DNA from 2 places in the Peribacillus sp. CSMR9 genome. Region 2 is predicted to be linked to the other one. Evidence: predicted binding sites of a transcription regulator. Region 2 holds the regulator's gene; the other holds the start of a gene.
What was found. Region 2 encodes Rex, which represses fermentation and respiration genes when NADH is low (regulators of the CRP and FNR family bind a similar motif). Its sites were predicted from a motif close to TTGTGAAATATTTCACAA; they were not measured.
Positions count from the first base shown of each region.

Region 1 (4,218 bases), on a different contig from region 2:
GGCTCCCATATCAAAAGGGATTGAAATCATCGAGGGGCTACGTGGCCATACATCCGGGTATGCCGTTCCAACCTTTGTTGTCGATGCACCAGGGGGTGGCGGGAAAATCACATTACAACCGAATTATATCCTTTCACAATCACCGACAAAAACAGTGCTTCGTAATTTTGAAGGAGTGATTACAACATATCCGGAACCTGAGCATTACACACCAGGGCTTGCAGATGATTATTTCAAAGGGATATATCCTGAAATGGAAGAAAAACGGTCAGATATTGGAATTGCTGGTTTGATGAACGACAAGCAATTTAATTTGGTCCCTGAAGGACTGAAGCGAATGAATCGACGGGAAAATTATGGGACCAACCCAGAGCATGCATCATTGAAAAACCAGCGCGAAAAGAGAGATCTGTTAAAAGAAAAGAAATTCCAGGCACAGCAAAAAAAGAGCACTCCAAAGGGAGATGAATAGCATGGAGACGTGTCCATGGTGTGAGAAAGGGAAGCTTGCATCGGTAAAGGGGACGGTGTATTGGGAACTGCCGGATGGTTCGAGGGCTGTTGAAATTGATGAAACGCCATCGTTCCATTGTGATAATTGCCATGCGCTATTTCAGAGTGATGAAACGACTAAAGAGATTGAAGACCAGCTGTTTTTAATTGATACGAAACAGTTAGGGAAACAGACGACGTATGACGGGTTATTGAAGATGAAGCGGGTGTTAAAGCGGAATTATTTTGATTTTGGGAAATAACAAAATAATTAGAAGTTGCCTCATCTACTTTTTTTGGTGAGGTTTTTCTGTGCGCCCGGCGGTGCGGTCTATAGGGTGCACATCCCGAACGGTGAAGGCATTAGTAGCGGTGGCTTTCCGTGGTGACGCGGAATTCTGAAGTGAATTGAGATGGATTATTTAGAAGCCTCTTTTGGAGAGGTCTTTTGAAATTTCTTCAATAAAACAACTAATTTTTATTTTCAAAATACGAATGAAAGGCTAATTAATAAAATTAAGATCCCTGCGGCTGTCGTAAAGTTCTCGTAAATCTTACCAGGTAACAGCAACGCAGTGATAATAGATGCAATTAATCCGATTATTGCTATACATAATGAAGGAAGAGGGAGTTCCTTAAACTTTTTTAGCTTTTTAAAGAACAAAGCTGGAGCATCACCGCCATCTGCGAGGGTCACAAGGAGTGTTGTTACCCTAAATAAATGAAACGGTCATCGTTGAAAAACCAGCTAAGATAATAGTTGCGTTATTTATCTAGTGCCGTTACAAAGGGACTTTCCTTTTATTAAACGCCCCATGTGCAGCCATATAAACTGCAAGTCGGAGTGAAATGATATAAATCACCACTAGTACTATTAACATAATGATAACCGCTTTGGGAGCATCTTCCTTCCTTTTAAGTCTCATGGCCATAAGTCCAATTACTTCTATTCCTCCATAATCGTAAAAGTCATAGATTAAGAATGACCAAAAACCTTTCCAACCTTTCGGGAAATAGTTCATTGACTAAAATTAGGCAACCCAGCATGTTTTACATCCCCGTGAATCCATCCGACACGGCAGCCGCTGCAAGAATAATAAAAATAACAATAGCCGCCGTTTTGATAACGGTCAGTAAATAAAACCCTCATTGCCGATTAAAACGACAATAATCGTGAGAATGGCGTATCCAGCTGCAAAGAGCCAAAGAGGAACATTTGGAAGCCAAAATCTTGATAAGGTCGAAAGAGCCGTTAATTGGCCACCCATAATGAGGATGTTTGAACTCCAATAGTTCCAGCCGCGCTAAATTTGACCCAACGCCCATAAGCTTTGTTTGCATAGTAGCAGAAAGATCCAACTTGAGGATCTTCAGCCGTCATTTTAGCTAATAAGCTGTATACAAAATAGGTTCCAATAGCTGCGAAAAAAATCCAGTACAAATAGTGCAGCCAACCCCTATTAAGGACAATTGCACCTTTTTAAATTTTCTTCTTCACTACCCTTATTATGACCACTAGGAAAAAAAATCCATGCAGTAACTCCTCACATATTCAAATTCCTTTTCGAAGCAAGTAGGTATTTAGATTACCTGTTTCTCTGAACATTCTCTAATTGAATTCATACATATTCATCCCGCCTAAAAATGTAATTGTGAGAAATTACCATTCTTAATACACATTTTTTGGGATAACTTCATTTTTTGTGGATAACTTAAAAATGAAATCTTAAATCTTAAATGAAAGGATACATATATGAAAACAAAATGGGTTTTATTTGCTATTCTTTCTTCCATAGTCAATCTGCTTTCTGGCTGTGAATCATTAGCGGTCTTAGATCCTAAAGGACCTCAAGCCCAAACGCAAGCCAATGTGATTTGGCTATCAATTGCGATCATGACGGTTATTGTTATTGTTGTTTGTGCTATTTTAGTCTTTGTGTTAGCGAAATACCGTGACTCTAAACTACCTAAAGATTATGAACCACCCTACATTGAAGGGAATCATGTTGTTGAATCGATTATTGTGGGGGTGCCAATTTTAATCGTCATTTTCTTCTCCGTTGTTTCTGTAATTTCCAACAATAAAGTGGAAGCCACTCCGGAAGGGTACAAAGGTCAAGATCCATTAGTTATTTACGCTTCGTCATCTGACTGGAAGTGGCATTTTAGTTATCCAGAAAACGATATCGAGACAATAAACTACTTGTATATTCCAACAAATCGACCACTTGAATTTAAACTTTATTCATTCGGGCCTATCACGAGTTTCTGGATTCCACAACTTGGCGGTCAAAAATATGCCATGTCTAACATGGTGACCACATTACACTTAGCAGCGGACGAATCAGGGGAAATGATGGGACGAAATGCAAACTTTAGTGGGAAAGGATTCGCAGAAAATACGTTCCACGTCGAAGCGATATCTCAAGATAAGTTTGATGAATGGGTAAAGGAAGTTAAAGAAACTGCGAATCCTATTACTGAAGTAAGATTCAATGAATTATTAAAACCGGGTCATGAGGGACAGTTAACGTTTACTGGAACACATTTAGGCTTCTCACCAGCTCCAGAAGGTGAAAATGCTGGACATCATCATGGTTCAAGTGACTCTAACTCGAATTCAAAAGGTGAACATATGGAGCATGATCATAAGTCAAGTAATAGTAAAGAAAAATCAGCACACAATCATGAATAATTTCTTAGTCCATCTCAAGAAAAATCGTTTCAGAAAGGAAACACAAAAGTATGGGTTTTTACTCTAGATTTCTTATACCAAATCCTAGTCCCGTCATTTACTCATCAATGGTGGCCATTGGTGTTACTGTTCTCTTGATCATTGTTGGTTTAACCCACTTTAAAAAATGGTTTCATTTATGGAGTGGCTGGCTTACAACGGTCGATCATAAAAGAATAGGTATTATGTATCTTATATCTGCTTTGTTGATGCTATTTCGTGGTGGAGTAGATGCTGTGATGATGCGTGCGCAACTTGCCGTACCGGATAACAAATTATTAGATTCACAGCACTATAATGAAATTTTTTCAACACACGGGGTTGTGATGATTCTCTTTATGGCGATGCCGTACATTATGGCCTTAATGAATTTCGTAGTGCCATTACAAATTGGAGCCCGAGATGTAGCATTCCCACGTCTAAATGCCATAAGTTTCTGGTTATTTTTTATGGGTGCGATGCTATTCAACATCTCTTTTGTAATTGGTGGTTCTCCTGATGCAGGGTGGTCATCTTATTTCCCGCTTGCAGGTAATGAATTTAGCCCGCATGTTGGAACGAATTATTATATGATTGGTATTCAGATAGCCGGAATAGGGACATTAATGACGGGGATAAACTTTTTGACGACCATTCTTAAAATGAGAGCACCCGGTATGACATTAATGAAAATGCCAATGTTTACATGGTCTTCTTTAGTCACAAGCATTATTATCATTTTCGCATTCCCTGTATTAACAGTGGCGCTGATCATGGGAACAATGGATCGACTATTCGCAACCAAGTTTTTCACAATGACTGATGGCGGTATGGATATGCTTTGGGCTAACCTGTTCTGGGTTTGGGGACATCCTGAAGTATATATCTTAATCTTGCCTGCATTTGGTCTTTTTAGTGAGATTATCCCAACCTTTTCACGACGTAACCTATATGGCTATCGATCAATGGTTGCTTCAATGGTATTTATCTCTATATATTCATTCTTCGTTTGG
Region 1 is NZ_JAOPHO010000003.1:116,369-120,586, reverse strand. It holds gene kamA (lysine 2,3-aminomutase) at 1-472, shown strand, start outside; gene N9I19_RS03705 (YokU family protein) at 474-755, shown strand; partial or broken gene N9I19_RS25155 (amino acid permease) at 1,001-1,968, opposite strand; gene qoxA (cytochrome aa3 quinol oxidase subunit II) at 2,246-3,187, shown strand; gene qoxB (cytochrome aa3 quinol oxidase subunit I) at 3,238-4,218, shown strand, end outside.
Region 1: the regulator Rex is predicted to act here: its motif matches at 2,194-2,211, upstream of qoxA (cytochrome aa3 quinol oxidase subunit II).

Region 2 (4,218 bases):
AGCAACCAATTTCGCACCCATGTTTTCGAATGCATCTTCCAATTCAATTTCTTTAGCGATCGTCACACCGTCATTTGTGATAAGCGGTGAACCGAATTTTTTCTCCAGAACCACGTTACGACCTTTTGGTCCAAGCGTTACTTTAACTGCATCTGCAAGTGCGTCCACACCACGAAGCATGGAACGGCGAGCTTCTTCACTAAATTTAATTTCTTTAGCCATTTATAAGTACCTCCCTAAAATTTTAAGAAAATTTTCGTTCAGTTAAGTATGATGTATAATTAGCCGATAACAGCTAGAATGTCGCTTTCACGTAAAATTAAGTATTCAGTATCTTCGTATTTAACTTCAGTACCTGCATATTTTGAGAAGATAATTAGATCGCCTTGGGCAACCTCTAAAGCAACACGTTCGCCATTTTCAAGGACACGGCCAGTACCAACAGCTACTACCTTACCTTCTTGTGGCTTTTCTTTTGCAGTATCAGGAAGAACAATACCGCTTGCAGTCTTTTCTTCAGATTGAACTAGTTCAATAATAACGCGATCACCTAATGGTTTTAACAAGTGAAACAACCTCCTCATATTCTCTTGATAATTTGTTTCATGATTATTAGCACTCTTCACCATCGAGTGCTAACACATTTATAATATTAAATAAACCGAGCCTTTTTTGCAAGTATCTTATCGAAAATTTTTTATTAATTTCTGATAAATTTCGGGTATACTACTTTAGCATAATGATTCTTTTAACAAAGGTGCTAAAATGTTTTGTTAGGGGTACCTTTAAGTGGTGTTCTGTCTCATTATTTGATACCATTTTGGAGTATGCGTTTATAGATTGTCCCCATATCAGGAACGTTCTAAGCGGAATGGGTGACTAAATAAAAGGAGTTTTCATTTTTGAAAAAAGAATATTGGTTCGTCATCATCACCTACATTTCCATGCAATTATCCAGTATTGTTGGGGTACCTCTTTTCATGCTGATCGGGTCTTCAACTGGAATGACTGCTGATGAACTCCAGGTGAAGTCTGCAGCATACTGGATCGTATTCAGCTTTTTCGTTGCTCTATCCTTGATCCTGTTTTTAATGAGAAAAGATATGAAGGAAAAAATGGACAGAAGCACTCCAGCTTCCATTCCCACGTCCATATTATGGGCATTTGCCGGAGTGTTCCTCGCTCTTTTTGCGCAAAGCATTGCTGGATACATTGAACAGATGCTTGGGGTGGAGTCTGAATCTGAAAATACACAGCAGCTCATTTCACTCATTTACCAAGTTCCCATAGTCATTTTCGTCACTTCAGTTATTGGACCTATATTGGAAGAAATCATTTTTCGGAAAATCATTTTCGGATCACTTCATAAACGCTTTAACTTCTTTATTTCTGCTTTACTCAGTTCAGTTATTTTTGGCTTGGCGCATGGTGAATTGGAACATCTTCTTTTATATTCGGCAATGGGTTTTACCTTTGCTTTTCTTTATGCGAAAACGGGCCGCATCCTCGTTTCCATGAGCGCACATATTGCGATGAATACGCTTGTTATCATCTTTCAAGTTGTAAATCGGGATGATATTGAGAAGATGCTAGATACTGCACAGGCCTTCATCGGAGGTTTATTATGAAACGTCAATCACCATTATTCATGGGTATCATCTATGCAGGCTTAGGAGCTCTTTTTACCGCTATCGCGATTCAAACCGTCAGTTCTTCCGGATGGGGAATCTTTGCCTACATACTTGTACTAATTGCGACTTTAGACTTTGGATCGGGATTACGCATGATCATGCTTCACTTTAAGATTAAAGCCGCCCAAAAAAATAAGAAAAAATAAAAAAACGCTGCGAAGATGCAGCGTTTTTTTTCATTCCTCCAATGCAGCTTCTTCCACTACAGGATAATGTTTCAGAAAGTAGATGAGCGACTGAAGCTCCACGGCCAGGTCAATGTGGTGAACCCTTATGGATGGGGGTACCGTCAGCCGTGCAGGTGTGAAATTCAATATTCCTTTTATATCAGCTTTGACTAGACGATCGGTTATCGTCTGTGCTACCTGAGCAGGCACTGTCAAAATAGCCGCAGTAATATTATTTTCCTGCAATAGTGTATCGATTTGATCCATATGATAGATTGGCACATCAGCTATTTGCTTGCCGACCTTATCTTCTGAAACTTCAAATGCCATTTCAATCTTCGTATTATTATTTTTAATGAAATTGTAATTTAAAAAAGCAGTCCCTAAATTCCCCACTCCGATTAAAGCGACTTTTGTCAGTTCATCTTGATCTAGTGTTTTTCTAAAGAAGGATAATAAATAATTGACATTGTAGCCGTAGCCTTTTTTTCCAAGCGCTCCAAAGTAGGAAAAATCACGGCGAATGGTCGCAGAATCCACCTTTACAGCTTCGCTTAGCTCTGCCGAGGAAACTCTTTGTTTGCCTGAGGAATGTAAGTTCTTTAAAAATCGATAATACAATGGCAACCTTTTGGCTGTTGCCTGCGGTATCTTTGGGTCATGGTTCATCATTCTTCCCCGCCTTCACACATGCTTTTCAACTTAATCTCTATCTGTTTGAATTACTTGTCTTTTATAATCGTTACTAGACACTCCGCCTGTTTTCTCCACTAAGAATGTAGGCCCGATTACCATTCCCTTATCAAGGGCCTTACACATGTCATAAATAGTCAAGGCAGTCACGGTTGCAGCTGTTAACGCTTCCATTTCCACACCTGTACTCCCTTTTGTCTTAGCTTCCGTTTCAATCCTAAGCCTATATCCTTCATCTTCTTTTTCCCATTCAAAGGCTATATTGACCCCTTGCAGAGCAATAGGGTGGCACATTGGAATTATATTGGATGTATTTTTGCTGGCCATGATTCCTGCAACCTGTGCAACGGCCAGTACATCACCTTTTTTCATTTTCTGGTTCGTGACCAACTCATATATTTCATCGTTCAATAAAATGCTCGATTGAGCTATTGCCGTCCGGGATGTTTCAGGCTTAGCAGTCACATCAACCATCTTAGCCCGGCCTTGTTCATTAAAATGCGTTAAGTCTCCCATTTAAGTAACCCCTCCTAAATCATACACTATTATTCCACTTTATGTAATAGCTTGTTTTTGCTTGGAACCAAGCTGTTGCCGATAATAACTATAATACGTTACACTAACAATAATCAATTGAGGTGAAATCTATGATTTTATTACAAATCAATCAACTATCGAAATATTATGGAGCTGAACTTATTTTATCAAATATGAAGCTCGAAGTTCAAAATAAGGATAGAATTGCACTTGTCGGCCGAAATGGCGCTGGAAAATCTACTCTGCTAAAAATCATAGCCGGGCAGCTTTCCCATGATGGCGGTGAAATAATCAAACCAAAAGGTGTCACCATCGGATATATGGCACAGGACACGGGACTGGAATCAGAACTGACCATTTGGGATGAAATGCTGACTGTATTCAATGACCTAATAGAACAAGAAAAAGAACTGCGTCGCCTTGAGGCTGATATGGCCAGACCTGACATCTTTGAAAATGAAGCAATTTACCAAAAAGTATTAAATGAATATGACAGTTTGATGGTAGCTTTCAAAGAGAAGGGCGGTTATCAATATGAAGCGGATATTCGTTCAGTATTGCATGGACTTCAGTTTGCTGATTTTGACTATTCTACCCCAATTTCCACTTTAAGCGGTGGGCAAAAAACAAGACTTGCTTTAGGGAAGCTGCTTTTAAGGAAACCGGATATATTGATTCTGGATGAGCCAACGAACCATTTGGATATCGAAACCCTTTCTTGGCTTGAACAATATTTACAAGGCTACCAAGGAGCTGTTCTTATTGTTTCCCATGACCGCTATTTTCTAGATAAAGTTGTAAACCAGGTATATGAAATTTCCCGGAATAACATGAAAAAGTACTATGGCAATTATAGTTCTTACCTAGAGGGAAAAGCGGAAGATTATGAGCGGGACATGAAGCTTTTCGAGAAACAACAAGGGGAAATCGAAAAGCTTCGCGACTTTGTCCAACGCAATATCACAAGGGCTTCCACAACGAAAAGAGCACAAAGCAGACGCAAACAGCTCGAAAAGATGGATGTATTGGACAAGCCGCAAGGTGATGAAAAATCCGCTAATTTCTCTTTCCAGATTGAAAGGCAAAGCGGAAATGAAGTGCTACACCTACAGGATTTGGCTATCGGTTAC
Region 2 is NZ_JAOPHO010000053.1:22,494-26,711, forward strand. It holds gene groL (chaperonin GroEL) at 1-222, opposite strand, end outside; gene groES (co-chaperone GroES) at 282-566, opposite strand; gene N9I19_RS18745 (CPBP family intramembrane glutamic endopeptidase) at 903-1,628, shown strand; gene N9I19_RS18750 (YdiK family protein) at 1,625-1,837, shown strand; gene N9I19_RS18755 (redox-sensing transcriptional repressor Rex) at 1,868-2,530, opposite strand; gene moaC (cyclic pyranopterin monophosphate synthase MoaC) at 2,561-3,067, opposite strand; gene N9I19_RS18765 (ABC-F family ATP-binding cassette domain-containing protein) at 3,199-4,218, shown strand, end outside.